3 regions of the Azospira sp. I09 genome follow, and region 2 is predicted to be linked to each of the others. Evidence: predicted binding sites of a transcription regulator. Region 2 holds the regulator's gene; each other region holds the start of a gene.
The links. Region 2 encodes FNR, which switches genes on or off when oxygen is low (the NO sensors DNR and NnrR bind a similar motif). Its sites were predicted from a motif close to TTGANCTAGNTCAA; they were not measured.
Positions count from the first base shown of each region.

Region 1: the regulator FNR is predicted to act here: its motif matches at 6,968-6,981, upstream of ubiU (ubiquinone anaerobic biosynthesis protein UbiU).
Region 3: the regulator FNR is predicted to act here: its motif matches at 3,233-3,246, upstream of AZSP09_RS05940 (nitrite reductase).

Region 1 covers NZ_AP021844.1:2,729,367-2,738,839, forward strand. The annotation lists gene nifH (nitrogenase iron protein) at 256-1,131, shown strand; gene nifD (nitrogenase molybdenum-iron protein alpha chain) at 1,214-2,656, shown strand; gene nifK (nitrogenase molybdenum-iron protein subunit beta) at 2,789-4,309, shown strand; gene AZSP09_RS12730 (2Fe-2S iron-sulfur cluster-binding protein) at 4,374-4,721, shown strand; gene AZSP09_RS12735 (thioredoxin family protein) at 4,934-5,173, opposite strand; gene AZSP09_RS12740 (permease) at 5,183-6,238, opposite strand; gene sigZ (RNA polymerase sigma factor SigZ) at 6,335-6,898, opposite strand; gene ubiU (ubiquinone anaerobic biosynthesis protein UbiU) at 7,039-8,052, shown strand; gene AZSP09_RS12755 (U32 family peptidase) at 8,070-8,981, shown strand; gene ubiT (ubiquinone anaerobic biosynthesis accessory factor UbiT) at 8,983-9,473, shown strand, end outside.
Region 2 covers NZ_AP021844.1:3,552,411-3,561,883, reverse strand. The annotation lists gene AZSP09_RS16705 (TlpA family protein disulfide reductase) at 1-54, shown strand, start outside; gene AZSP09_RS16700 (heavy-metal-associated domain-containing protein) at 137-343, opposite strand; gene AZSP09_RS16695 (heavy metal translocating P-type ATPase) at 498-2,942, opposite strand; gene AZSP09_RS16690 (universal stress protein) at 3,126-3,554, opposite strand; gene AZSP09_RS16685 (sulfite exporter TauE/SafE family protein) at 3,574-4,260, opposite strand; gene hemN (oxygen-independent coproporphyrinogen III oxidase) at 4,390-5,787, opposite strand; gene fnr (fumarate/nitrate reduction transcriptional regulator Fnr) at 5,939-6,685, shown strand; gene AZSP09_RS16670 (hemerythrin domain-containing protein) at 6,781-7,359, opposite strand; gene AZSP09_RS16665 (SirB2 family protein) at 7,370-7,756, opposite strand; gene AZSP09_RS16660 (NnrS family protein) at 7,776-8,993, opposite strand; gene AZSP09_RS16655 (hypothetical protein) at 9,009-9,473, opposite strand, start outside.
Region 3 covers NZ_AP021844.1:1,282,717-1,292,189, forward strand. The annotation lists gene AZSP09_RS05935 (type IV pili methyl-accepting chemotaxis transducer N-terminal domain-containing protein) at 1-1,339, opposite strand, end outside; gene AZSP09_RS05940 (nitrite reductase) at 1,437-3,167, opposite strand; gene dinB (DNA polymerase IV) at 3,389-4,552, opposite strand; gene AZSP09_RS05950 (phasin family protein) at 5,200-5,595, shown strand; gene AZSP09_RS05955 (DUF2242 domain-containing protein) at 5,792-6,298, opposite strand; gene AZSP09_RS05960 (pirin family protein) at 6,452-7,369, opposite strand; gene AZSP09_RS05965 (FMN-dependent NADH-azoreductase) at 7,504-8,103, opposite strand; gene AZSP09_RS05970 (LysR family transcriptional regulator) at 8,268-9,209, shown strand; gene AZSP09_RS05975 (fatty acid--CoA ligase) at 9,340-9,473, shown strand, end outside.

The DNA.
Region 1 (9,473 bases), 820 kb from region 2:
TCCATCCGGCGCGCCTCCTGGCGCGGTCCGCTTTGGGGGCGTCGTCCGGGGCCGGGGAATGCGGTCTTTACGACAGGGGCGGGGGCCTTTGTCGTGTTCGCAACATGGCCGCGAGGGTCCGGTGCAAAACACATTTTCCAGTCGTATCAAGGCATTGCGGCGCAAACGAGGACCTGGCACGGCCCTTGCCATAGTAGGTCAAGCCTGGCACCGCCGGGATTGATTTTGTGACTTCAACCATCGAGGGGAAATGAAATGAGTGCATTGCGTCAAATCGCCTTCTACGGCAAGGGTGGCATCGGCAAATCCACCACCTCCCAAAACACCCTGGCGGCCCTGGCTGAAATGGGCCAAAAGATCCTCATCGTCGGCTGCGACCCGAAGGCCGACTCCACCCGTCTGATCCTGCACGCCAAGGCCCAGGACACCGTGCTCTCCCTGGCGGCCGACGCCGGCTCCGTGGAAGACCTGGAACTGGAAGACGTGCTGAAGGTGGGCTACCGCGACATCCGCTGCGTTGAATCCGGCGGTCCGGAACCCGGCGTCGGCTGCGCCGGCCGCGGCGTTATCACCGCCATCAACTTCCTCGAAGAGAACGGCGCCTACGACGGCGTGGACTACGTTTCCTACGACGTGCTGGGCGACGTGGTGTGTGGCGGCTTCGCCATGCCCATCCGCGAGAACAAGGCCCAGGAAATCTACATCGTCATGTCCGGCGAAATGATGGCCATGTACGCCGCCAACAACATCTCCAAGGGCATCCTGAAGTACGCCAATGCCGGCGGCGTGCGTCTGGGCGGTCTGATCTGCAACGAGCGCAAGACCGACAAGGAATACGAGCTGGCCGACGCCCTGGCCAAGAAGCTCGGCACCAAGCTGATCCACTTCGTCCCCCGCGACAACGTGGTGCAGCACGCCGAACTGCGCCGCATGACCGTGCTGGAGTACGACCCTGAGTCCAAGCAGGCCGGCGAATACCGCGCCCTGGCCCAGAAGGTCCATGCCAATGCCGGCAACGGCGTGATCCCCACCCCCATCTCCATGGACGAGCTGGAGGACCTGCTGCTCGAGTTCGGCATCATGAGCAAGGAAGACGAGTCCATCGTCGGCAAGTCCAAGAGCGCCGCTTAAGGATCACCGGCGCGGAAACCGGCAGGGCTCCCTCCGGAGCGGCCGGGTTCCGCTGAGCGAATACGCAATTTAGGAGAATCACATGAGTGCGGTACTCGACGACAAAACGCGCAACCAGGCGCTGATCCAGGAGGTGCTCGAAGCCTACCCGGAGAAGGCCGCCAAGAAGCGCGCCAAGCACCTCAACGTGTACGAAGAGGGCAAGCCCGACTGCGGCGTGAAGTCCAACATCAAGTCCCTGCCCGGCGTCATGACCATCCGCGGTTGTGCCTATGCCGGCTCCAAGGGCGTGGTGTGGGGCCCGATCAAGGACATGGTGCACATCTCCCACGGTCCCGTGGGCTGCGGCCAGTACTCCTGGGGCACCCGTCGCAACTACGCCTCCGGCACCGTCGGCGTGGACAACTTCACCGTCCTGCAGGTCACCTCCGACTTCCAGGAGAAGGACATCGTCTTCGGCGGCGACAAGAAGCTGGACAAGGTGATCGACGAGATCACGGAAATCTTCCCCCTGGCCCGCGGCATCTCCATCCAGTCCGAATGTCCCATCGGCCTCATCGGTGACGACATCGAGGCCGTGGCCAAGAAGAAGACCAAGGAAATCTCCAAGACCATCGTGCCGGTGCGTTGCGAAGGCTTCCGCGGCGTCTCCCAGTCCCTGGGCCACCACATCGCCAACGACATGGTGCGCGACTGGGTCCTGGACAAGGCCGACAACAAGGGCTTCGAATCCACCCCCTACGACGTCACCATCATCGGCGACTACAACATCGGCGGCGACGCCTGGTCCTCCCGCATCCTGCTGGAAGAGATGGGCCTGCGCGTGATCGCCCAGTGGTCCGGCGACGGCACCCTGGCGGAAATGGAAAAGACCCCCAAGGCCAAGCTCAACCTGCTGCACTGCTACCGTTCCATGAACTACATCAGCCGGCACATGGAAGAGAAGTACGGCATTCCCTGGGTCGAGTACAACTTCTTCGGCCCCTCCAAGATCGCTGCCTCCCTGCGGGAAATCGCTTCCCACTTCGACGACACGATCAAGGAAAACGCCGAGAAGGTCATCGCCAAGTACCAGGCCATGGTGGACGGCATCATCGCCAAGTACAAGCCGCGCCTGACGGGCAAGAAGGTCATGCTGTACGTGGGCGGCCTGCGCCCCCGTCACGTGGTCGGCGCCTATGAGGACCTGGGCATGGAAGTGGTCGGTGCCGGTTACGAATTCGCCCACGGCGACGACTACCAGCGCACCACCCACTACGTCAAAGACGGCACCCTGATCTACGACGACGTGACCGGCTTCGAGTTCGAGAAGTTCGCCGAAAAGATCCGTCCCGACCTGGTGGGTTCCGGCGTCAAGGAAAAGTACATCTTCCAGAAGATGGGCATCCCCTTCCGCCAGATGCACTCCTGGGACTACTCCGGCCCGTATCACGGCTACGACGGCTTCGCCATCTTCGCCCGCGACATGGACATGGCCATCAACAGCCCGGTCTGGAGCATGACCAAGGCCCCCTGGAAAAAGTAAGCCCAGGCCGCCTGCAAGTACGAAGTCCGTCTCCCATGCCTGCTGCCGGTCGGCAGAGGGTTAGGGGAGCCGGAAACTTGAAGCGCTGTCGGTGCGGGGATGACCGCCCGGCGCGTAAAAAGGAGATTCAAAATGCCGCAATCCGCTGAGAAAGTGCTCGACCACAACGAGCTGTTCAAACAGCCCGAATACCAGGACCTGATGGCCCGCAAGAAGCAGTTCGAGGACTGCGCTTCCGCCGACAAGGTCAAGGAAGTCGAGGCCTTCACCAAGTCCTGGGAATACCGGGAAATCAACTTCAAGCGCGAAGCCCTGACCGTCAATCCGGCCAAGGCCTGCCAGCCCCTGGGCGCCGTCCTCTGCGCCTCCGGCTTCGAAGGCACCCTACCCTATGTGCATGGTTCCCAAGGCTGCGTCGCCTACTTCCGTTCCCACCTGAACCGTCACTTCAAGGAGCCTTCCTCCTGCGTTTCCGACTCCATGACGGAAGACGCGGCCGTGTTCGGCGGCCTGAACAACATGATCGACGGCCTGGCCAACGCCCACGCGCTGTACAAGCCGAAGATGATCGCCGTCTCCACCACCTGCATGGCCGAGGTGATCGGCGACGACCTGGACGGCTTCATCAAGAACGCCAAGCAGAAGGGCTCCATCCCGGAAGACTTCCGCGTGCCCTTCGCCCATACCCCGTCCTTCGTCGGCAGCCACATCACCGGCTACGACAACATGCTCAAGGGCGTGCTGACCAACCTGTGGGCCGGCCAGGAACGCAAGGAAGGCGCCGCCATCAACGTGAACGGCGGCTTCGACGGCTACTGCGTCGGCAACAACCGGGAAATCAAGCGCCTGCTGGGCCTGATGGGTGTGGATTTCACCGTCCTCTCCGATCCCTCCGACGTCTTCGATACTCCGGCCGACGGCGAATTCCGCATGTACGACGGTGGCACCAAGATCGACGACGGCATCGCCGCCGTCAATGCCAAGGCCACCTTCCTGCTGCAGGGCTTCTCCACGGCCAAGACCGGCGAGTTCATCAAGGAAAAGGGCCAGGAAGTCGTCGCCTTCCACAACCCGGTGGGCGTCACCGCCACCGATGCCTTCCTCATGGAAGTCTCCCGCGTCACCGGCAAGGCCATCCCGGCCGAGCTGGAAAAGGAACGGGGCCGTCTGGTGGACGCCATCGCCGACTCCCAGGCCTACCTGCACGGCAAGAGCTTCTCCCTGTTCGGCGACCCCGACATGGTCTACGGCCTGGTCAGCTTCCTCCTGGAAGTCGGCGCCGAGCCCAAGCACATCGTGGTCACCAATTCCACCAAGGACTTCGAGACCAAGCTCGGCGCCCTGCTGGAAGCCAGCCCCTTCGGCAAGGAAGCCAAGATCTACGCCGGCAAGGACCTGTGGCACATGCGTTCCCTGCTCGCCACCGAGCCTTCCGACTTCCTCATCGGCTCCTCCTACGGCAAGTTCCTGGAGCGTGACACGGGCGTGCCCCTGATCCGGATCGGCTTCCCGATCTTCGACCGGCACCACCACCATCGCTTCCCCATCTGGGGTTACCAGGGCGGCCTCAACGTGCTCGTGAAGATCCTCGACAAGATCTTCGACGTGCTCGACAAGGATCCGAAGGGCACCAGTTTCGACGTCGTGCGGTGACGATCTGCCCGCCCGTCCATCAGGTCTTCGATGGCGGGCGGGATTTTTTTACAGGAGTGATTCAATGCCGAACGTGACGTTTTCCTCCCCCAAGCAGAAGAAGGACGTGACCGTGTATGCCGTGGCCGGCAACCGTTCCACCATCCTCGGCCTGGCCAAGGAACACAAGATCCCCGTGGATTTCGAGTGCCAGGACGGCAACTGCGGCTCCTGCGCCGTGGAAGTGCTGCACCTGGGCAACAAGCAGCCCATGGCCGCCCACCTGACGGAAAAGGAAAAGACCGCCCTGGTGCTGGCCGGCAAGGTCAAGCAGGCCGAGCTGGACGAACTGGTGGTGAAGGACCTGGCCCCGGGCTGGCGCCTGGCCTGCCAGTACATGCTGCTGGACGAGGACATCGCGGTCAAATTCTGAGCGCCGGTCCGCCGACTCTCCCGTGCGACGGGGAGCGAAGGCGGGTCGTGACAGCAAAGCTTGCACGGTTTCGTCGCACCGGTACGGGGGTGTAACTCTCCCAGCTTCCGTACCTCCCCAACAGAGAAACAATCAAAAGAGAAAACCGGCCCGGGGCGACCCGGAGCCGGTTTTTCATTGGCACGCCGCCGACACCCGGCGGACCGGAAATGTCAGGATTCCTGCAGCAGCCGGTCGATCCTCCCTGCCTCCGGCAGGCTGCCGCTGTGGACCACCCGGCCCTCGATCACCAGGGCCGGCGTCGCCATGACGCCGTAGCCGATGATGCGGGCCATGTCCTCGACCTTTTCCAGATTGATGGCGGTGCCGGTACGCACGGCCGCCTGTTCCACCATGGCCACCAGGGTCTTGCATTTGGCACAGCCCGTGCCCAGGACTTTCACTTCTTTCATCATGCTTCCTTATAGAACGGCGTTGAAGACGTAACCGACGAGGAGGATGCCCAGGGCCACCACGCCGGCGAAAGTGGCGATCAGGCGGGGCTTGAGGGCCTTGCGCAGAATGATCATCTCCGGCGCCGAAAGGGCGATGACGCTCATCATGAAGGCCAGGACCGTGCCCAGGGCGGCACCCTTGCCGATGAGGGCCTCCACCACCGGGATGATGCCGGCCGCGTTGGTGTACATGGGCACGCCGAGCACGACTGCCGCCGGCACCGCCCACCACACGTCCTTGCCCATGAAGGAGGCCATGAAGTCCTCCGGCACGTAGCCGTGGATGCCCGCGCCCAGGGCGATGCCGGCCACCACGTAGGGCCACACTTTGGCGACGATGTCCCGCACATGGTCCAGGCCGGCGCGGCCCCGCTGCACCCAGCTCATGCCGCCGCCGGCAAAGCTGGCGGGGGCGCCCGCCTGGATCGCCTGCACCCAATCTTCCAGGTGGGCCTCCATCTTAAGGTGGCCGATCACCAGTCCGGCCAGGATGGCGACCAGCAGCCCCAGTCCCAGGTAGAGCAGGGCCACCTGCCAGCCGAACATGCCGAAGAGCAGGGCCAGGGCCACCTCGTTGATCATGGGGGCGGCGATGAGGAACGAAAAGGTCACTCCCAGGGGCACGCCCGCCGAGAGGAAGCCGATGAAAAAGGGCACGGCGGAGCAGGAGCAGAAGGGCGTGACGATGCCCAGGCCGGCCGCCAGGACGTTGCCCACCCCGGTGCGCCTGCCGGAGAGCAGGGCGCGGGTGCGCTCCGGTGCGAAGAAGGTCTGGATCACGCCCATCAGGAAGACGATGCCGGTCAGCAGCAGCAGGACCTTGGGCGTGTCATAGACGAAGAAGTGCAGGGCTTCGCCCAGGGCCGTCTGACGGCTCTGTCCCAGGGCGGCAACGACGAAATCGGCCATGGCCGTCAGATTGCCGTAGAGCCAGAACCAAAGTCCGGCGGCTGCCGCCGTGCCGCATAGCCAGCGCCATCCCAGGCCCCTTGCCGGGGCCGCCGTGTTCATTTCCACATTCATCTTCACTCCTGTTCGCGAAAGGCGGTGTTGGCCCCGGCCGTGGCCGGCAACGGGGCATCTCGCACAGAAGACGAAGCAGGGGCAAAAAGGATGCAGCTAGTCCCGGGGAAGGAGGGGCGGCCGGGGCACGAAGCAGCAGACCTGGCCTTCGCCGTCGAAACGCACCTGGCAGGCCTGCACCAGACGGGCCCGCAGCCGGCGGCGGGCCCTTTGCACGCGGGACTTGGCCGCAGCCAGGGAGAGTCCCTGGCGCTGGGCGAATTCCTGCTGGCTCAGGCCTTCGATGTCGCACAGGCGGATGGCCTCCCGGTCGGCCTCCGCCAGTTCGCCGAGAACCCGGGGCAGGCAGTCGGCCAGCCTGTCCACCGGGGGGACTTCGGGGATCTCGGCGGCGGGCCAGTCTTCGTCCAGGGGCAGTTGCTGCCGCTGCAGGCGGAAGCGGTCGATCAGCAGGTTGCGGGCCACCTGGAACAGCCAGGCCCGGGGATTTTCCACCCCGCACAGGGCATCGGGTTGCCGCAGCGCCCGCAGGAAAACCTCCTGGAGCAGGTCCCGGGCCTCCTCCCGGTCGGGCAGGCGGGCGGCGATGAACCGCATCAGTTCCGCCTCGTGGGCTTTCCAGGCTGCATCGACGCACTTCATGGGATTCATTCGGGGCATGGGGAGCGCATCAGCTTACACGTTTGTCCCAGCCCGGCTGCAGTCCGCCAGGCGCTCCCTGCCCCCTGTTTGACCGAAATCAAGGGGTTGCGCGGGGGCGGGGCTATACTCCCGGCTTCCCCGGATTCCCCATTTTTGCCATGTCGAACAATCCCTTGCCCGAACTGGTCTGCCCCGCCGGCAGCCTGCCGGCGCTCAAAGCCGCCGTCGATAACGGCGCCGACACCGTCTACCTGGGCTTCAAGAACGACACCAACGCCCGCAACTTCGCCGGCCTCAATTTCGACGAGAAGACCATGGCCGAAGGGCTGCATTACGCCCAGAGCCGCGGCAAGGAAGTGCTGCTGGCCCTCAACACCTATGCCCAGCCCGGCCGCGTGCAGGCCTGGCGGGAGGCGGTGGACGTGGCCGCCGGCCTCGGCGTGGACGCCCTGATCCTGGCCGACGTGGGCCTGCTGGCCTACGCCCGGGAGAAATACCCGAACCTCAACCTGCACCTCTCCGTGCAGGGTTCCGCCACCAATTACGAGGCGGTCAATTTCTGCCACAAGGAATTCGGCATCCGCCGCGCCGTGCTGCCCCGGGTGCTGACCCTGGCCCAGGTGGAGCACGTCATCAAGAACACCCCGGTGGAAATCGAGGTCTTCGGCTTCGGCAGCCTCTGCGTCATGAACGAGGGCCGCTGCTGGCTTTCTTCCTACGCCTGCGGCGAATCCCCCAACACCGTCGGCGCCTGTTCCCCGGCCAAGTACGTGCGCTGGGAAAAGAATCCGGGCCGCATGGACGCCCGCCTCAACGGCATCCTCATCGACAGCTACGGCGACCAGGAAAACGCCGGCTACCCGACCCTGTGCAAGGGCCGCTTCGAAGTCCAGGGCGAGACCTACTACGCCCTGGAGGAACCCACCTCCCTCAACGTCCTCTCGGTGCTGCCGGAGATCGTCAAGATCGGCGTCCGCGCCATCAAGGTCGAAGGCCGCCAGCGCAGCCCCGCCTACGTCACCCAGGTCACCCGCACCCTGCGTGCCGCCCTGGACAGCCTCAAGGACGGCAACGACCGCTACAGCGTCAAGCCTTCCTGGCAGGCCGAACTGACCAAGGTTTCCGAGGGCCACCAGGCCACCCTGGGCGCCTACAACCGGCCCTGGCGCTGAGAGAGGAAAGCACGAACATGACCATGAAACTCTCCCTCGGCCCCCTGCTGTGGTTCTGGCCCAAGCAGGAAGTGATGAATTTCTACGCCTCCATGCTGGAGACGCCCCTGGACCGCATCTACCTGGGCGAAGTGGTGTGCTCCCGCCGCCAGCAGCTGCGCACCAGCGACTGGATCGGCCTGGCCAGGGACCTGGCCGAATCGGGCAAGGAGGTGGTGATCTCGGCCCAGGCCCTGCTGGAATCGGAAAGCGACCTGAAGGCCCTGCGCCGTCTGGTGGAGGAGGGCAACTGCTCCCTCGAGGCCAACGACCTGGGCGCCGTCAGCCTGGCTCGGGAAAAGCAGCTGCCCTTCGTCTGCGGCCCCCACCTCAACATCTACAACGAATCGGCCCTGGCCTACTTCGCCGGCCTCGGCGCCAAGCGCTGGGTGCCGCCCCTGGAGGCGACCCGGGAACTGGTGCAGACCCTGCACCAGGCGCGTCCGGCAGGCATGGAGACGGAGGTCTTCGCCTTCGGCAAGATTCCCCTGGCCTTCTCCGCCCGCTGCTTCACCGCCCGGCACTACAACCTGAACAAGGACGACTGCCAGTTCAAGTGCCTGGACCACAGCGAGGGCCTGACCCTGCTGACCCGGGAAAAGCAGCCCTTCCTGGTCATCAACGGCATCCAGACCATGTCGGCCCAGACCTACAGCCTGCTGCACCTGATGCCCGAACTGTCGCAGATGGGCATCGACGCCGTGCGCATCAGCCCCCAACCGGCGCATACTGCCGCCATCGTCGCCGCCTTCGAGCGCGCCCGCCGCGGCGAAGAGGTGGCGGAACAGCCCCAGTGGGCCGAGCACGGCCTGTGCGACGGCTACTGGTTCGGCCGCGCCGGCATCGATCTGGCAGCGGCGGCCACCACCGAACTGCATGCAGGAGCCTGACATGAGCCACTTCACCATTCCCACCTTCAAGCTGCCCGAGTTCGTCGCCAAGATCGGTGCCCGCCTGCCCCAGTGGCCCCACGCCCTGGCCCTGGTCTCCGGCCTCAACACCGCGGCCAAGCTGAAGCTGTTGCCGGAAGACAGCCTGCAGAGCCTGGCGGGCAAGACCTTCCTGGTGGCGGTGAACGACACCGGCGGCGAAGCCCGCTTCACCTACGCCAACGGCTGGTTCCGTCCCGTCTTCAGCGCCGCCGGCGAGCCCGACCTGACCTTCCGCGCCGACCTCTCCGCCTACCTGCAGCTGGTCAGCCGTCAGGAGGACCCGGACACCCTGTTCTTCAATCGCCAGCTCTCCATCGAAGGCGACACCGAACTGGGCCTGGTGGTGAAAAACATGCTCGACGCCATCGAGTGGCCCCCCAGCGTCGGCCGCATTCCCGGCCTGGAGCGTCTCTCCGCCCTGGTGGCCACCCTGCCCGGCAGAAGCCGCCA
Region 2 (9,473 bases):
GGCGAACTGGATGAAGCGTGGCTGGAAGCCGCCCTCAGACGTTGCGACCGTTGACGCGGCACTCCCCAAAAGAAAAGCCCCGGGCCTCAACCCGGGGCTTTTTTCTTGCCGGACAATCGCACCCGCCGCAAGCGCCTTACAGGGCGTCGAAGCCCGCATCCTCCACCGCTTCCCGCAGGCGGGCCTCGCCCACCTGGGCCGGATCGTAGGTGACGGTGGCCTGGCCCGGCTCCAGCAGCACTTCGGCCTTTTCCACCCCGGGCAGCTTGGACAGCACGCCGGTAAGGGAAGCCACACATTTCTGGCAGCTCATGCCGCCGACGGGGATGGTTGTTGTTGCCATGGAATCCTCACTTAAAAAAACTTGGCCACAGAGGGCACAGAGAACACAGAGTTTAAAACCATCGGCGCCTTCCAGGCCGGAGGTCGACGCAGAACCCACATCAGCAACGACAAAGAACCCTCGGTGAACTCTGTGTCCTCTGGGGCTAACGCCCTTATTTCGGCAACCAGCGCCGCAGCAGCAGGGAATTGCTCACCACCGACACCGAACTCAAGGCCATGGCGGCGCCCGCCACCACCGGGTTGAGCAGGCCGAAGGCGGCCAGGGGAATGCCCAGCACGTTGTAGATGAAGGCGAAGAAAAGGTTCTGCCGGATCTTCGACAGGGTGGCCCGGGAAAGCGCAATGGCGTGGGCCACACCCATGAGGTCGCTTTTCACCAGGGTCAGGTCGGCGGCCTCCACGGCGGCGTCGGAACCGGCGCCCATGGCGAAGCTGACATCCGCCGCGGCCAGGGCCGGGGCGTCGTTGATGCCGTCGCCGGCCATGGCCACCAGACGGCCGCCCTGTTTCAGTTTCTGCACTGCCGCCGCCTTGTCGCCGGGCAGCACTTCCGCCTCGAAACGGGCGATGCCGGCCTGGGCGGCAATGGCCGCTGCCGTGGCCCGGTTGTCGCCGGTGAGCATCACCACTTCCACGCCCAGGGCCTGCAAGCGCGCCACCGCGGCCTTGGAACTCTCCCGCAGGGGATCGGCGATGGCGATCAGGCCCAGGGCCACGCTGCCACCGGCCTGCTGTTCGGCCAGCACCACCACCGTCTTGCCTTGCCCCTGCAAGGCCGCAAGGACGCCATTCTCCACCGATGCGCCCCGCTCCGCCGCCCAGGACGGGCTGCCCAGCAGCAGGGCCCGGGAGGACACCGTCCCTTCCACCCCGTGGCCGGCCACGGCGGCAAAGCCGCTCACCGCCTGCATCGCCAGCCCCCGGGCTTTCTGTTCGGCCAGCACGGCCCGTGCCAGGGGATGTTCCGAGCCCTGCTCCAGGGCCGCCGCCAGGGCCAGCACCTCGTCTTCGCTGGCGCCCAGGGCGACGATGTCGGTCACCGCCGGCTCGCCCCGGGTCAGGGTGCCGGTCTTGTCCACCGCCAGCACCTTCAATTTTTCCGCCCGCTCCAGGGCTTCCGCATTCTTCACCAGGATGCCGGCGGCGGCGCCCCGGCCGGTGCCCACCATGATGGCGGTGGGCGTGGCCAGGCCCAGGGCGCAGGGGCAGGCGATGACCAGCACCGCCACCGCATTGACCAGGGCGGTAGTGAAATCGCCCCCCAGCCACCACCACAGACCGAAGGTGACCAGGGCGATGGCGCAGACCACCGGCACGAAAATGGCGGAAATCTGGTCGGCCAGCCGCTGCACCGGGGCCTTGGAGCCCTGGGCCTCGGCCACCAGGCGGATGATGCCGGCCAGCAGGGTGTGTTCGCCGACCCCGGTGGCACGGCAGCGCAGCATACCCTGGCCGTTGCTGGTGGCGGCGAAGACACCGTCGCCCGCCTGCTTGCCCACAGGCATGGACTCGCCGGTGAGCATGGCTTCATTGACGCTGGAAGCGCCCTCGATCACCTCCCCATCCACCGGCACCGCTTCGCCGGGGCGGACGATGAAGACGTCGCCGGGAATGAGCAGGGCCACGTCCAGCTCCACCAGTTCACCATTGCGTTCGACCCGGGCGGTCTTGGGCTGCAGGCGCACCAGTGCTTCCAGGGCGGCAGTGGTCTTGGCCTTGGCCCGGGCCTCCAGCAGCTTGCCCAGCAGCACCAGGGTGATGACGGCGGCGGAAGCCTCGAAATAGACGTGCTGGTGCTCCAGCCCGAAGAGGGTCACCACCAGGGAAAAGACGTAGGCCATGGTGGTGCCCAGGGCCACCAGCACGTCCATGTTGGCGCCACCGCCGCGCAGGGCCTTGTAGGCGCCGTCGTAGAAGCGCCAGCCGATCCAGAACTGCACCGGGGTGGCCAGCAGCAGTTGCAGCCAGCGGGGCAGCAGGTCGCTATGGCCGCCGACGCCATGTTCCGGCGCTGGGCCGAACATGGTGACCATCTGGGCCACCAGGGGCAGGGTGAGCAGGGCGGAAATGAAGAAGCGCCGCTTCTCGGCGGCGTAGAGGGCGGCCTTGCGGGCCTTTTCCTCTTCCCGGGTGGTATCGCTGGCCACCCGGGCGCCGAAGCCGGCCTTTTCCACGGCGCTGATCAGCCGGACCGTATCCACCAGACCCGGCACGTAGCGGATACGGGCCCGCTCGGCGGCCAGGTTCACCGCCCCTTCGACGCCGGGCAGACGGTTCAGCACCTTCTCGATGCGGGCCGCGCAGGCGGCGCAGGTCATGCCGGTGAGTTCCAGTTCCACCGTGGCCGGCGGCACGGAAAAACCGGCCTTCTCGATGGCTTCCACCACCTTCTGGGGCGTGGTTTCCTCGCCGCTCAAAGCGACGCTGGCCCGCTCCGCCGCCAGATTTACGCTGGCTTCCACGCCGGGCAGGCGGTTGAGCACTTTCTCGATGCGGGCCGAACAGGCGGCGCAGGTCATGCCGGCAATGGGCAGGTCGAGGCGGGAGGATGAAGGAGCGGCAGGGGACTGGGACACGGGCAACTCGGCAAGAAACATTAGCAATGGCTAATTATGGGCGCAGGCGCCCTTAGCCGCCAGTAACAGAGGGGCTCAAACCCCATGGTTACAGACCGCCGGCACGGCCAGGGGTTTCTTTGTTGCGCGGGGATGGACGCAGACCTCCTCCCCGCCCGCTCATGCCGGGGATCAGGCCGGCTGCGCTGGCAGACGGCCTGCCGCCTATTTCACCAGCAGGACAGGCACCGTGGTTTCATGCACCACCCGGGTGGCCACCGAGCCCATGACGGCCCCGGCGATGGCGCTCCAGCCGTGGCTGCCGAGCAGCACCAGGTCGGCCCCCAGTTCAGCGGCCTGATGGGCGATGACGGCCCCCGGCTGGCCCACGTGGATGTGCCGCTGGTAGGCCACCCCGGCGGCCTTGAGCTTGGCCTCGGCCGCCTCCAGGCGTTCCACGCTGTCCTCCCGGTAGTAGCGCTCCAGGGTTTCGTGGCCCAGGTGGCGCTGCACCCGGCCGTCGGGAATGGGCGGATGCACGTAGAGCAGGTGCACCGTTGGCACTTCCCGGTACCAGGAGAGGCGGGAGATCAGGTGATCCACGGCCCGCAGGGAACAAGCGGAACCATCGACCGCCAGCAGGAAATTCAGCATCGTCTGCTCCTCAGCATTTCTAGATGTTATGGGCCAGACGCCAGGCGCCCAGCAGGCCCCACAGGCCGAAGCCGAGCACGCTCAGCCCGGCGATGCCGCGCACCCAGGGGCGCCGCACGAAATCCTTCAGCCGCGCCGCCAGGAGGCCGGCCAGCAGCAGATTGGGCAGGGTGCCCAGGCCGAAGGCCAGCATCACCGCGCCGCCCCGGGCGGCGCTGCCGCTCACCAGGGCGGTGGTCAGCACACTGTATACCAGACCGCAGGGCAGCCAGCCCCACAGCAAGCCCAGGGGAAAGGCCTGGGTCGGGCTGCGGGCGGGCAGAAAACGTTTGGAAAAGGGCTGCAGACGGCGCCACAGGCCCTGGCCTGCCCGCTCGGTCCACGCCAGGGCCTGGGTGGCACCGAGCAGATAGAGGCCCAGGGCCACCAGCATCAGGTTGGCCAGCACGTAGAGCACCAGGCGCAGGGACCATTGCTCTCCCAGGTGGGCGCCGGCCGCGCCGACGGCCCCCGCCAGGAGGCCGGCCAGGCCGTAGCTGGCGATACGCCCCAGGTTGTAGGCCAGATGCAGGGACCAGCGGCTGCCTCCGGCCTGCCCCAGGGACAGGGCGCCGACGATGCCGCCGCACATGCCGATGCAGTGGGTGCCGCCGAGAAAGCCGACGAGGAGGACGGAAAGCAGGGTGGGCAGGAAAGAGTCAGCCACGTGGGAGCGCCGTGCGGAAAGTGAAAAAGGCCATGGCCAAAATTATACCGGGCACTGGGGTTTCCCCCAGCGCCCGGCTTTTCCCCCCTGAGGCTTGCCTCAAGTTAAACGCGGTATCCCGTGGCCCGGTCAGATGACCTTGCTGTAACGGGTGCGCTGCCGATCGGCGCGCAGGTATTTGTCGAACACCATGGAGATGGCCCGCACCAGGAGACGTCCCGGGGGCAGCACGGTGATCCATTTGTCGTCCACCTTCACCAGACCGCCCCGCTCCAGTTCCTTCAGGTCCTCCAGCTCGGCGGCGAAGTACTTCTTGAAGTCGATCAGGTGGGCGATTTCGATGGACTCGGTGGAGATTTCGAAATGGCACATCAGGGCCTGGATGATGGAACGACGCAGCAGGTCGTCGGCGGTCAGCTCGATGCCCCGCAGCACCGGCAGCACGCCGGCGTCCAGGCGGTCATAGTACTCGTCCAGGGTGCGGTAGTTCTGGCTGTAGGTGGGCCCCACCTTGGCGATGGAGGAAATGCCGAAGGACAGCATGTCGCAGTCCGCATGGGTGGAGTAGCCCTGGAAATTGCGGTGCAGCCGGCCCTGGCGCTGGGCCACGGCCAGCTCGTCGTCCGGCTTGGCGAAGTGGTCCATGCCGATGAAGACGTAGCCGGCATCGGTCAGTTTCTTGATGGCCAGGGAGAGCAGCTGCAGACGCGTGTCGGCGTTGGGCAGATCGCTCTCGTTGATGCGCCGCTGGGGCTTGAAGAGGCCCGGCAGGTGGGCATAGTTGTAGATGGAGAGACGCTCCGGGTCCATGGCCAGGACCCGCTCCAGGGTGCGGTTGAAGCCCATCACCGTCTGGTGGGGCAGGCCGTAGATGAGGTCCACGCTGATGGACTTGAAGCCGCTCTTGCGCGCCTGGTCCATCACCGTGAAGGTTTCTTCCTCGGTCTGGATGCGATTGATGGCCTGCTGCACCCGCTCGTCGAAATCCTGGACGCCCAGGCTCATGCGGTTGAAGCCCAGCTCGCCGAGCAGGGCCACGGTGGGCCGGTCCACCTTGCGCGGATCCACTTCGATGGAAATCTCGGCCCCATCCACCAGCTTGAAATGGCGGTGGGTGAGGTCCATCAGCTGGTGCATTTCCTCATGGGAGAGGAAGGTGGGCGTGCCGCCGCCCCAGTGCAACTGGGAGACTTCCCGATCCCCATCCAGCAGGTACTCGGCCTGCAGGGCCATCTCCTTGCCCAGGTACTTGATGTACTTGGCGCTGCGGCCGTGATCCTTGGTGATGATCTTGTTACAGGCGCAGTAGTAGCAGATGGTGTTACAGAAGGGGATGTGGAAGTATAATGACAGCGGTCGGCTGATACCGCCGATGTTGCGTTTGCCCAACCACAGCTTCAGGGCCTCGGCATCGAAGGCTTCGACAAAACGGTCAGCCGTCGGATAGGACGTGTAGCGCGGTCCATTGACGTCGAAGCGGCGGATGATCTGGGGATCGAAAACCAGGTTGTTGGCGGTAAATGTCATTGAAAAACAGTCGTTGCAGAACCACACATTAGGTGCGGCTTATTATCGTGGTGCAGGAACTGGGGCACGTTGTCCTGGATCAAAGGCTTCCAAAGGGCCTTCCGGCGCAGGTTACCACCATCCGAACGCCCTTGGCCCAGCGAGGAACAGCATGCCGTTGAAGAAGACCAGCGCCCAAGAAATTACCCTGTCGGTCATCAAGACCGCCTGCTCGAACTGTAACCTGCAAGAACTGTGTCTTCCCTACGGTCTCAACGAGACCGAGATGTCCAAGCTGGACGAACTGGTCAGCACCCGCCGCAAGATCAAGCGCGGCGACCACCTGTACCGGGCCGGGGAGGCCTTCGAATCCATCTACGCCATCCGCGCCGGTTTCTTCAAGACCGACGTGCTGCTGGAAGACGGCCGCGACCAGGTCACCGGCTTCCAGATGGCCGGCGAGCTGCTGGGCCTGGACGGCATCAGCACCGAACACCATTCCTGTAACGCGGTGGCCCTGGAAGACAGCGAAGTCTGCATCATCCCCTTCCCCCGCCTGGAAGGCCTGTCCCGGGAGATCGTGGCCCTGCAGCACCACTTCCACAAGGTGATGAGCCGGGAGATCGTGCGCGACCACGGGGTCATGATGCTGCTCGGCACCATGCGGGCGGAAGAACGGCTGGCCGCCTTCCTCCTCAATCTCTCCCAGCGCTTCACCGCCCGGGGCTATTCCCACGCCGAGTTCTACCTGCGCATGACCCGGGAAGAAATCGGCAGCTACCTGGGCCTCAAGCTGGAAACCGTTTCCCGCGCCTTCTCCCGCTTCCAGGAAGAAGGTCTGATCGCCGTGCAGCAGAAGCACATCCGCATCCTGGACATCCCGGGCCTGAAAAAGCTGATGACCCACCAGTCGGCCTGATCCCGGGCAAGCATCAAACAAAAAAGCGGCTCCGCGGAGCCGCTTTTTTATTGCCCGGATTATTGCCCGGGCTTAGTCCAGGCGTGCCGGCAGTCCTACTGTTCCCCTTCCGGAAACACCGCCCCCCGCCGCGCCGCCATGCTGCGGCCGACGGCGGCCGCCTGCTCGGGGGACAGCAGGCGCCGCCCCAGGGACAGCAGCTCCCGGGTTTCCAGATCGATGTGTCCCAGATAAAGCTCGGCCAACCCTTCCACCATGGCCGCCGGCAGGGCCTCGCTGCATTCCCCCGGCTGGGCCGCGACGATGGCCTGCAGGCGGGCCAGCACCTCGTCCCGGGCCCGGTCCATGCGCCGGTGGTCGGCCAGGATGCGTTCGATGAGGGCCTCCACCTGGGCCGCCACCGCCGCTTCCCGGGCCACCGCCTGGCTCGCCCGCAGGGCAGGAAAGAGGTCATCCTCCTCGTCCGCATGGTGATGGGGAGCGGCCACTGAGAAATAGCGCAGCACGCCCTGGGCCGCCTCCCGGGCGGCCTGGTCGGCGCCGTGCCGGGGCAGGTGCTGCACCAGGCGACGCAGGGTCTCGATCTGGGCCTGGATGCGACCGTGGCAGGCATCCAGCATTTCCAGGGGTTCGTCGAAACTGGGGGCGGCGGCGCCCAACAGGCTGTGGCTCATGCAATTCCTTTCACAGACCGGCGAAGAAGCCGGCGGGATGACGCGTCAGGGCAACGGAAACGATATAGGCGAAACACGACAGGGCCATGACGAAAAAGATGCCCCGCACCGCCTTGCTGCGCCCCCGCTTGAGGGCCACGCTGCCGCAGCCGATGTAGGCCAGCAGGGCCAGCACCTTGGCCGTCAGCCAGCCCTGGACGACGGGATACTGGCCGGAGAGAAAGGCCAGGGCCAGGGCGCTGCCGAGCAGCAGGGTGTCCACCACATGGGGCGCCACCCGCGGCAGGCGCCCCTGCAGGCGGGGCGACTCCTGCAGCATCCAAAATCCGCGCAGGAGGAATCCAAGGCCGGAGAGGACGACGCAGGTGATGTGCAGATGCTTGAGGGCCAGGTACATGGGATGGCTCCGCGATCCGTCAGCCGGGCTGGCCGTCGGGCCGGGGCCGCAGGTACATGGTGCCGTGGCGCCGCACCCACAGGGCGAACACCAGGAGCCAGGCCAGGCTGGCCAGCCACTGCAGGTTGAAGGGGCCGGACAGGGGCAGAAACTCGCCGGCGATGCGCAGCAGGGGCACGCTCTGGAACAGCCAAAACAGGGGCCAGGTGGTCTGATCCCCGGCGTTGATGGGCCGGCCCGAATGCCCCAGGGTGACCCGGGTGACCATGCCCAGCAGCATGGAAACGAAATAGCCGATGCTGATGGCGTGCAGGGGCGCCAGGCCGCCGAAGCTGCCGCCCAGCGCCAGGGCCAGCCCCTGGCAGGCATAGAGCACCAGCCCCAGGCCCAGCCAGACGGTGGCGCCATGGATCATGGCCAGCATGGGCACCGCCAGGCTGCGCCGAAGCTGCCACTTCCAGGAGAAATGGATGACCACGGCGGCGGCAACGGCGTCCGGCAGCCACAGGGCACCGTGCCAGCCGGCCAGGGCCAGCAGGGCGTGGCCGAGGAAGCAGGCCAGCACCAGCCACAGCAGGGGCATGGGCCGGTAGATGGTGTAGTTCTTCAGCACCGCTGCAGTGAAGAAGGGCAGCATGCGATGGCTGACGATGAAGAACACCGGCAGCAGGCAGCCCCACAGCCCCAGCTCGATGCCGGCCCGCACCCCATCGCCGGCCATGGCCGCCAGGCCCCAGGCATAGGCCCAGAGGGCGACCAGGCCCAGACCCAGGGCGGCCAGCAGCGCGTAGGCGTGGGAACGGTCCGGGGCGAAGCCCCGGGGTTGGGGCCAGGTCACGGCCCGGGCCAGGGCGACCAAGCCCCACAGCCAGCCGAGGGACGCCACCACCAGGCCGGACACGGCTAGGGGCGCCGCCAGCAGGCCGCCCCAGAAGAGCAGCCAGCCGCCGGCCAGCAGAGCGAAGGCCGGCAGGTACTGGCCCCGCGTCAGGGCCGGGGCGCTCACCCACTTGGGCAGGGCCGTCATGAGAAAGCCAAAGATGAAGGGGGGGAACAGGCCGAACAGCATCAGGGCCCCATGCAGCCAGATGCCGGGCAGGGCCCAGGCCGGAGCCCCATAGAGTCCGGCATAGCGGCCGCCCAGGTCCGCCGCCCAGAACAGCACCGCCAGCAGGCTCTGCAGGGCGCCGAGGGCGAACATGACCCGATGGGGGGCGCTGAAAAAGGCCTTGAACATGGAATCTCCGAAAAATCAGGCAGCCGCGGCGAGTTGCTCGCCGATATGCCGCAGGTGCCGTCGATAGACCTGCAGGCAGCGCCAGAGGTTCACCAGCAGCCACAGGTTGGACAGCAGCAGGGCCAGTCCGGCCGGCCAGGCGAACCAGGCGGGGCGGACCACGGCGGCCAGCAGCAGGCCCAGGGAAGCGGCATGGGCCGCCATCTGTCGCGCCATGGCGCTCTCGGCCAGGATGCGCTTCATGTTCGGCGCCAGCACCCGGCCCTGGCCCGCGTTCTGCAGATGCAGCCAGATGAGGAAGGGCACGATCTTGTACAGCATGCCGGTGATCACCGACATGAACCCGCCCACCAGCAGGAGCATGCCCAGCAGCAGGGGCAGCCCGGGCCACAGGCCCAGGTCCGGCCACAACTGCCCCACCGCCCACAGGGCCGCCCCGCCGACGGCGCAGGCCAGCCCCAGCCGCCAGTAGCGCTGGGT
Region 3 (9,473 bases), 1.5 Mb from region 2:
ACTGGGCGTCCACCTCCTTCAGCTGCAGCGCCAGCTCGGCCACGCCGTGGCTGTTCTGCTGCAGCTCGGTCAGGTTGCGCGCGAATTCCCGCACCGATTCGGTCAGGGCCGGCTCCCCCAGGTCTTCGCAGCCGGGCCAGTCCCAGAAGAGGAAGAGCTTGCACACCCGCTGGGAGATCATGCGGTTGCGCCCGGCCGTGTTCACGTAGTGGGCGTCCGGGGTTTCGCCGCACAGTTCGGCGGCCTTGGTCATGGCGTCGGTGGCCTCCAGCATCTTTTCGCTGAGCCCCAACACGGCGGCGGCCTCGGCCGGGGTGGCGCTGCCCAGCAGGGCTTCCCGGTAGGCAGGCCAGATGGCCTGCACCGCCTGCAGCCGCTCGCCCACCTGGGGCGCCAGCGCCAGGCCGTCGAGGCGCTTGTCCACCCGCTCGAAATCCCCCACCAGGGCCCGCAGGCGCACCTGGTATTTGGCCGGCGGCAGGCCGGTGGCGATCATGGCCCAGGAGGTGGCCAGACGCTGGGAAAGGACCCGCAGGCGGCCGCAGAGATTGACCAGGGCGCCGGCGGACAGCTTCTTGCGCGGACGGATGATCTCGGCCCGCTCGCGCCGGGAAAAGCTCATGCGCCGCTCCGGATTGCCGTTCTCGTAATCCCGCAGGGCGGCGTTCTGGATGTAGAGGACGCGCCCGTCCACCACAATCAGGCCCAGGTCGATCAGCTCCCGCAGGCAGCGGGAGAAGGACTCGGGGGTGATGCCCAGGCGGGCGGCGATCATTTTCTTGCTCGGGCGCAGGGTCACCGGCGTTTCGCCGGCGGACTTGAGGGCTTCGCCGCCCTGGGCCAGCAGGTAGTCGAGGACCCGCTGGGTGGCGGAGAGGCCGTAGTGGTAACTGGTGACGTCGCATTCCGTGCTGCGCAGGCGCAGGGCCAGGAGCTGGATGAGACGGTCGCTGAGGGGCAGGTCCTGCTGCACGATGGCGCGCAGGCGCCAGGCGTCGATGACCAGGATCAGGCTGCTGCCCAGGCTCTCGCACTGGGAGGTGTAGCGCTCGGCGCCGAACACTTCGCCGGGGGCCAGGAGCTGGGGGCTCTGGATCAGTTCCAGGGTCTTCTCCACCTCGCCGGCCAGGCGGGTGCTGCGACGCAGGGTGCCGCGCACCAGGACGAAGGCCTCCTTGACCGGGCTCTGCACGGAGAAAATCTGGGTGTGGGCGGGAATGGAAACGACCCGGCTGGCGGCCAGCAGCTGGTCCGCCACGCTGTCGGCCAGGCCGTTGAAGAGGGGGATGTCCGACAGCAGCTCCCGGCTGCAGCGTCGACTTTCCTTGGGACTGAACATGGGGCGATTCCGGCAATGGGTGGCCAATAAAAAGACGAGAGAAGGATCACCTTCTCTCGTCTCCCTGGGATGCCGCTTCAGGAGAGGCTAGACCCCATTAGTACACATCGTGCTGGGTGTTGTAAACGTTGAACTTGCCCGTCGGCGTCACCAGCTTGGGATCCTTGATGACGGCCTTCAGCTTGCGGGTCTTGTCGTCCACCACGACGATGGCCGATTCCTGGTCCTTGCCGTTCCACACCGAGAACCACACTTCGTCGCCGGCCTTGTTGTACTCGGGCTGGACGATGCGCTTGGGGCCTTCCTTGATGCCGGACCAGTCGCCGATGGGCAGCAGCTCGTAACCCTTGTCCAGGTTGTTCACGTCCCACACCGCCACGGACTGGCTGATGTTGGCTTCCGGATTGAGGGTGGTGTCCACCCACAGGTTCTTGGACTTGGGATGGGTCTTCAGGAACAGGGAACCGCCGCCCAGGCCCTTCAGGGTGCGCACCACCTTCCAGGCGTTGTCGCCGTGCTTCACCGGGTCGGTGCCGATGAGGGAGATGGAATCGTCGCCCAGGTGGCCGGTGGCCCACACGGGACCGAACTTGGGATCGACGAAGTTGGCACCCCGGCCCGGGTGGGGCGTCTTGCCCACGTCCACCAGCTTGGCCAGCTTGCCGTCCTTGGTGTCGATGACGGCGATCTTGTTGGAGGCGTTGGCCGCATCCATGAAGTAGCGGTGGGTGGATTCGAAACCGCCGTCATGGAGGAAGGGCGCCGCCTCGATCATCTTGATCTTCAGGTTGTTGAGATCGCGGTAATCCACCGAGTAGACCATCCCGGTTTCCTTCACGTTCACGAAGAATTCCGGATTGAAGTGGGAGGAAACGATGGCCGCCACCCGGGGTTCCGGATGGTAGTCCTGGGTACCCACGGTCATGCCCCGGGTGGAGACGATCTTGCGCGGCTTGAGGGTATCGCCGTCCATGATGACGAACTGGGGCGGCCAGTAGGTGCCGGCGATGGCGTACTTATCCTCGAAGCCCTTGGCCTTGGAGCTTTCCACCGAGCGGGCTTCCATGCCCACCTTGATCTCGGCCACGGTGTCCGGCTTTTCCATCCACAGGTCGATCAGGTTGATCTTGGCGTCGCGGCCGATGACGAAGAGGTAGCGGCCGGAGGCGGACATGCGGGAGATGTGCACCGCGTAGCCGGTGTTGAGGATGCTGACGATCTTCTTGCTGTCGCCGTCGATCAGGGCGATCTCGCCCGCATCGCGCAGGGTGACGGAGAAGAGGTTGTCCAGGTTGAGGTTGTTGAGCTTCTTCTTCGGCCGCTTTTCCACCGGCACGATCACCTTCCAGCTGGCTTCCATTTCCTTCAGGCCGTACTCGGGCGGGGCCGGCGGGGTCTGCTGGATGTAGCGGGCCATGAGGTCCACCTCGTCGTCGCTGAGAACGCCGGAAGTGCCCCAGTTGGGCATGCCTCCGGCGGAGCCGTACTTGATGAAGACCTTGAGGTATTCCAGGCCCTTGGCGATGGTCAGGTCCGGCGTCAGGGCCTTGCCGGTGGCGCCCTTGCGCAGCACGCCGTGGCAGCCGGCGCAGCGCTCGAAGAAGATGCGCTTGGCCTTCTCGAACTCGGCCTCGGTCATCTTCGGCGCCAGGGGATTGATATCCTGGTGCATGGGCACGCTGGCCAGGGGCGAGCCGCCGCCGGCCTGGTAGTCCCGCATGGTGGCGTCGCCGTGGGATTCCGGCGTGCCGGCAAAGGCGAACTGCACGGCAAAGGCCAGGGCCGGAATGGCCGCCAGCCTGAGTAGGTTGAAACGCTTCGTTTTCATGGCTCCCTGTTCCTGAAAAAATTGAGTGAGGAGGCCCCAATTTCTTCAGCGGCAGAAAACGTACTTTGATCAGGGTCAATAGAATCGGGCGTCACGGTGGCAGCTGGGTTTCACGCCCCATGCAGGCTTGACGCGCGTCAAGGTTGTCCCGCCGGCATGGTCCCGGCGACGCGAAAAAAGGCCATCGCCGCCCCCCGAAAAACGGGGACGCCGCCCCGGCCCTAGAGGGGCAGTTCGGCCTGGACCAGGGGCGCTGGCAGGGCCGCCGCTGCCGCCGCCGGCAGCAGGGAACTGGCCCGCACTCCGAGCAGGCGGAGGCGCTGCTGCAGGGGCACCCGCTTCAGGCATTCGCCGGCGGCCTTGCGGATCGCCGCCCCGTCGGCGGTGGGCACGGCCAGGGTGAGGTCCCGGGTCACCGACTGGAAGTCCGCATAGCGCAGCTTGATGCCGATGGTGCGGGCCACGTAGCCCTGGCGCGCCAGGTCGTCGGCCACCCGCAGGCACATGCCGGTGAAGATTTCCGACAGCTCGGCCCGGTCGTGGCGGGCGTGCAGGTCCCGGGAGAAGGTGCTTTCCCGGCTGATGGACTTGGGCTCCCGGGAGGTGCTCAAGGGCCGCTCGTCGATGCCGTGGGCGGCCCGGTGCAGCCAGGCGCCGGTGCTGCGGCCGAAGTGCTGCACCAGCATTTCCGGCGGCGCCGCCGCCAGGTCGCCGATGCTGTGGATGCCCAGCTGGCCCAGGCGTTCGTTGGCCTTGGGGCCGATGCCGTTGATCTTCTTCGCCGCCAGGGGCCAGATGCGGGTCGGCACCTCCTCCATGCCGAGCACGGTGATGCCGTCCGGCTTGTCCAGGTCGGAGCAGATCTTGGACAGCAGCTTGTTGGGCGTGATGCCGATGGAGCAGGTAAGGCCGGTGGCGGCCAGCACCGCCGCCTTCAGGCGCCGGGCCAGGGGCAGCGTGGCCTCCTCGATGTGGCTGAGGTCGATGTAGATTTCGTCGATGCCCCGGTCCTCGATACAGGGCGCGATGGCGGCCACGGCGGCCTTGAAGCGGCGCGAATAGTCCCGGTAGGCGTCGAAGTTGGCCGGCAGCAGGATGGCGTCTGGCGCCAGCTGGGCCGCCTTCATCAGCCCCATGCCGGAAAAGACGCCCAGGGCTCGGGCCTCGTAGGTGGAGGTGGTGATGACGCCGCGCCCCACGTAGTCCCGCAGGCGGGCGAAGTGCAGGCTGCCGTCGGCCTGGCGCCGGGGCCGGTCCACGCTGCGGCCGCCCACCACCACCGGTCGGCCCCGCAGCTCCGGGTAGTGCAGCAGTTCCACCGAGGCGAAGAAGGCGTCCATGTCCAGGTGGGCGATGCGCCGTTCGGGCGCCGCCGCGGCAGGCATCGCTGTTCCGGCCGCGGCAGCGGGCAGGTCGGCGGGCGGGACCGGGGAACGGGAATCGTCAGGGAGTGGGCAGGGCTCATCCTTCATGGCTGTATAAATATACAGTACATCAACAGGGGCGTTAAGAGGCCGCCCCGGCCTGCCGGCGCGCCGCCCGTCCCACGTCGCCTTTCATCTGTCACCTGGCCTCTGCCACCTTTCCCATGTCGCAGCGCACCAATAGCGCCAAGGAGATGCCTGATTTCATCGGATCTGCCGGGCAGCGCTTATTCCATGGGCATTAACAGACCCCCTCCCCGGAAAGCCACTTACGGTAGGACTCTTGGCATATGACCTCTGGAGAGTGGCGTATTCATTGGCTTCCAGAGTGGGCGTAAGATGCATTTGCCCCTTTTGTCATCGGGGGTAAAGGGTTCCGCCGCCAGGCCCGCCCGCCCTCTGCCGCAGAGGGCGACGGCCGGCGCCGGGACCGTCCGCAGGCACGGGCGGCACCGGGCTAACACATCCCCGCCGGCTTCTGACCTAGGCGAGACCCCAGGGTCATTCCCGGGACTCGACCCGGGTCCCAGGCAGGGTTGCCGTGGCTATGATGGCGCCGCTCGATACATCGACACCGATACTTATAAGACAACGCTAGGGGTAATAACATGATCAATCTGCACAACCATCTGCTGGCCGTCACCAAGACCAATATGGAAAACACCCTGGACCTGGCCCACGGCAGCTTCGCCAGCATCGAGCGTCTCGCCAACCTCAACCTCAACACCGCCCGCGCCCTGCTGGAACACGGCATCGAGCACACCCGCTGCGTCATGGGCGCCAAGTCGGCCCAGGAAGTGCTGGAACTGCAGACCAAGGCCACCCAGCCGGTCCTGGGCCAGACCCTGGCCTACCTGCAGAACGCCCAGCAGATCGTCACCATGAGCCAGCAGGAACACAAGGCCCGGGTGCAGCAGCAGGTCACCGACATGGGCCAGCAGGTCGCCGCCACGGTGGAACATGCCGTGGCCGCCGTCACCCGCCTGGGCAAGCCGATCAAATAATAAAAAATAGGGGGACCCGCCGGCCTCGTCCGGCGCTTGCTCGACCATGAGGACGGCCGGATCTCCTGGAGATTCGGCCTTTTGTTTTGGCGCCCCCGCTCCGGGCCGCGACACCCGCTGCGGCCTCCGCCCCTGCCCTGCCCCGCACCGGGAATGGGACCGGCGCTCCTGCCCCCTCCCCCTTCCCTGCCCGTCCTTACTGGCGGCCGCCCAGTTCCCGCTGCACCGCCCGGTAGAATCGCTCGTAGAAATCCCGGGCGGCCACGGTCTCGCCCCGGGTCTTAACCTGGTTGTCGCCCTCGGTGCTGCTGCTGAAGGAAATGGGGGCCACCAGGGGCACGCCGACGCTGGTGCTCTGGCGGGTGGTCTTGACGTCGAAATGCTCTTCCGTGGCGGTGACGAACAGGGTGGCGCCGCTGCGCGCCTCGCTGCAGGCCAGGTGCAGGCGCAGCTGGGCGTGGCCCTTGTCGTCTACCCGGAATTCCTTGGCACCGCTGAAGGTCAGGGCATCGCGCCCGGGCAGCACCACGTAGCCGTCCCCCAGCAGGACCCGCCGGGCCGCATCGCACAGGGGCGCCGCCGCCGTGGGGAAATCCCGGCGATGGCGCGGGTCGGACTGGAAATCCTCCCGTTCCGCATAGCTGCCGGGACCGCCGCAGGCGGCCAGCAGCAGGGGCAGCAGCAAGAGGGCGCATCGTTTCATGTCGTTCTCCCTTCCGCCGGGGCCGGGCGGCCCCGCACCCCCTAATTTTGCGCCCCTTTGATGCCTTTTGCCTGCCCCGCCGGCGATGGCGGCGCCAAAGAAAAACGCCGCCGGCGAAAGGCCGGCGGCGTTGCCAGGGGAGAAGGAGAAAAGCTACAGGGCCCGCACCGGGGCGGCGGCGAAATGGCCGGCGCTGTAGTCGCGCATGGCCTGCTGGATTTCCTCCGCCGTGTTCATGACGAAGGGGCCGTACTGGGCGATGGGCTCGCCCAGGGGCCGGCCCGCCACCAGCAGCAGGCGGGAATCCTCCGCCGCCGCCAGGTGCACGCCGGGGGCGCCGTCGTTGGCCAGGATGGCCATGTGCCGGTCGGGCACCACATTGCCGCCCACCTCCACGCTGCCCCGGTAGGTGTAGGTGAAGGCGTTGTGGCCGGCGGGAATCTCGTGGAACAGGGCGCTGCCGGCAGGCAGGTGGATGTCCAGGTAGAGGGGCTCCGTGTCCGGGCGCTGCACGGCCCCGGCCACGCCCTGGCTGGCGCCGGCGATGATGCGCACCCGCACGCCCGCGGCGGTGGTGTATTCGGGAATGGCGGCGGGCGGAATGTCCCGGTAGTAGGGCGCCACCATCTTGTTCCTGGCCGGCAGGTTGAGCCATAGCTGGAAGCCTTCCATCAGGCCCTCCTCCTGCTCCGGCAGTTCGGAGTGGATGAGGCCGCTGCCGGCGGTCATCCACTGGGCGCCGCCGGGGCCCAGCAGGCCCTCGTTGCCGACGCTGTCGTGGTGACGCATGCGGCCGGCGATCATGTAGGTGACGGTCTCGAAGCCCCGGTGGGGATGGTCGGGAAAGCCGCCGATGTAGTCCTCCGCGTTTTCGTTGCGGAAGGCGTCAAGCATGAGGAAGGGATCGAGGCGGCGCTGCAGGTTCTGGGTCAGCACCCGGGTCAGGCGCACGCCGGCCCCGTCGGAAGTGGCCATGCCCCGCACCAGGCGTTCCACGGCCCGGGAGGCGGCATTGGCAGCGTTGGCGGCAGCCGGTGCGGCCGGCGGCGCGGTACGGTGGAGAGTGGTCATGGCATGGACTCCTGATGAAGCCGCATCCCGGGCGGGACGGCGGCGGGGAGGACGGGCCTCCCAGGTTAAACAGCAGACCGCTCCGGCCCAGACCCGTTGCCCGCAGGCAGGGGAGCGGACCGGCGGCGTCAGGCTCAGGCGGCGATGGCGTCGATCTGGGCCTGGGCTTTGGCGAAGCCCTTGGCGGCGGCATCCGGCCCCATGGCCAGGCCCTCGGCGTAGATGAATTCCACGTCGGTCATGCCGAGGAAGGCCAGCACGCTCTTCAGGTAGGGCACCTGGGAATCGGCTGGGGTGTTGCGGTAGAGGCCGCCCCGGGCCAGGGCCACGTACACCTTCTTGCCGGTGATCAGGCCCTGGGGACCGTTCTCGGTGTAGCGGAAGGTGACGCCGGCACGGGCGATGGCGTCGATCCAGGCCTTCAGCTGCACCGGCACGCCGAAGTTGTACATGGGCACGCCCAGCACGATGGCGTCGGCGGACTGCACCTGGGCGATGAGGGCATCGTCCAGGGCCACCCGGGCGGCCTGCTCGGGGCTGCGCTGCTCGGCGGGGGTGAACAGGGCGGAGAGGGCCGGCTCGTCCAGCACCGGATGGGGATTGGCGGCCAGGTCCCGCACTTCCACCAGGGCACCGGGATGGGCGGCCTGCAGGCGGGCGGTGATGGAATCGGCGACGCGGGTGGAATTGGCACCGGCGGAACGGGCGCTGGCGTTGATCTGCAGGATTTTCATGATGGCTTCTCCGTGGGGTTGGGGTGCGGGACCGGGCTGGCGGATGCTGCTCCGGCGAACCGTTGAGTGCACTTTATTACCCGCAATAACGCACCGGAAGCCCTTCGAATGGATATCATTGTTCCATCAATGCAACGACAGACCCTTTACGCCCGGAGCCCGCCATGACCCCCGACCTCAAGCTGGACGCCAACGACCTGGTGCTGTTCGCCCGCATCATGGAAGCGGGCAGTTTTTCCAAGGCCGCCGAGCGGGTGGGCCTGCCCAAATCCACCCTCTCCCGCCGCATCACCGCCCTGGAGAGCACCCTGGGGGAACCGCTGCTGACCCGCAGCACCCGGCGCCTGGCCATCACCGAATTCGGCGAAGGCATCCTGGACCACGCCCGCCGCCTGCTGGAGGAAACCGAAGCCACCGCCGCCCTGGCCCTGCACCGCCAGGCCACACCCCAGGGCGTGCTGCGGGTCTCCATGCCGCCGGACTTCGGCGAGCTGGACCTGGCCCCGGCCCTCATCGACTTCGCCGCCCACTACCCGGCGGTGCGCCTGGAACTGGACCTCTCTCCGCGCCGGGTGGACCTGCTGGCGGAACGCTTCGACCTGGCGGTGCGGGTCGCCAGCCAGCTGCCGGACGACACCAGCCTGGTGGCCCGGCCCCTGACCCGGTTCCATTCCGGCCTCTACGCCAGCCCGGCCTACGTGGAGCGCCACGGCGCCCCCCGGGCCCCGGCCGAGCTGATGCAGCACATCTGCCTGCGCCTCATCACCAGCAACGGCGAAGCCCAGCCCTGGCGCCTCTCCTGCGGCAACGAGCGCTGGGAGGGCCTGCCCACGGGCCCCCTGACGGCCAACTCGGTGGGCATGCAGCGCACCCTGGCGGCCCACGGCATGGGCATCGTCGGCCTGGCCCACCGCTTCGCCCGCCCCTATGTGGAAAGCGGCCAGCTGCAGCGCCTGCTGCCCGCATGGGAGCTGCCCTGCGTCACCGTCTGGTGCGTCACCCCGGGGCGGCGCCTGCTGCCCACCCGCACCGCCGCCTTCATCGACATGCTGCGACTGACTCTGGACGTGCCGGATAACCCGATCCCGGGCCGCGGCGGAATATAGAAAGACACAAGCGGTATTTCACAGCCCTGCGGGCCGGGACCTACAGTGGCAGCCTGTTCAATGCCGCCGCGCCCCTCCCGGGCCCCATCGCCATGCACACCAAGTCCCACCGCCCCGCCGGAGTCCGCCCATGAGCCGCGGCCTGACCCTGGGCGACACCCTTTCCTGGCCCGCCCGCTACTTCCCCGACAAGCCCGCCCTCATTGCCTGGGAGGGCGGCGATCACGACACGCCGGCCCAGCGCCGGGTGTGGACCTACGCCCA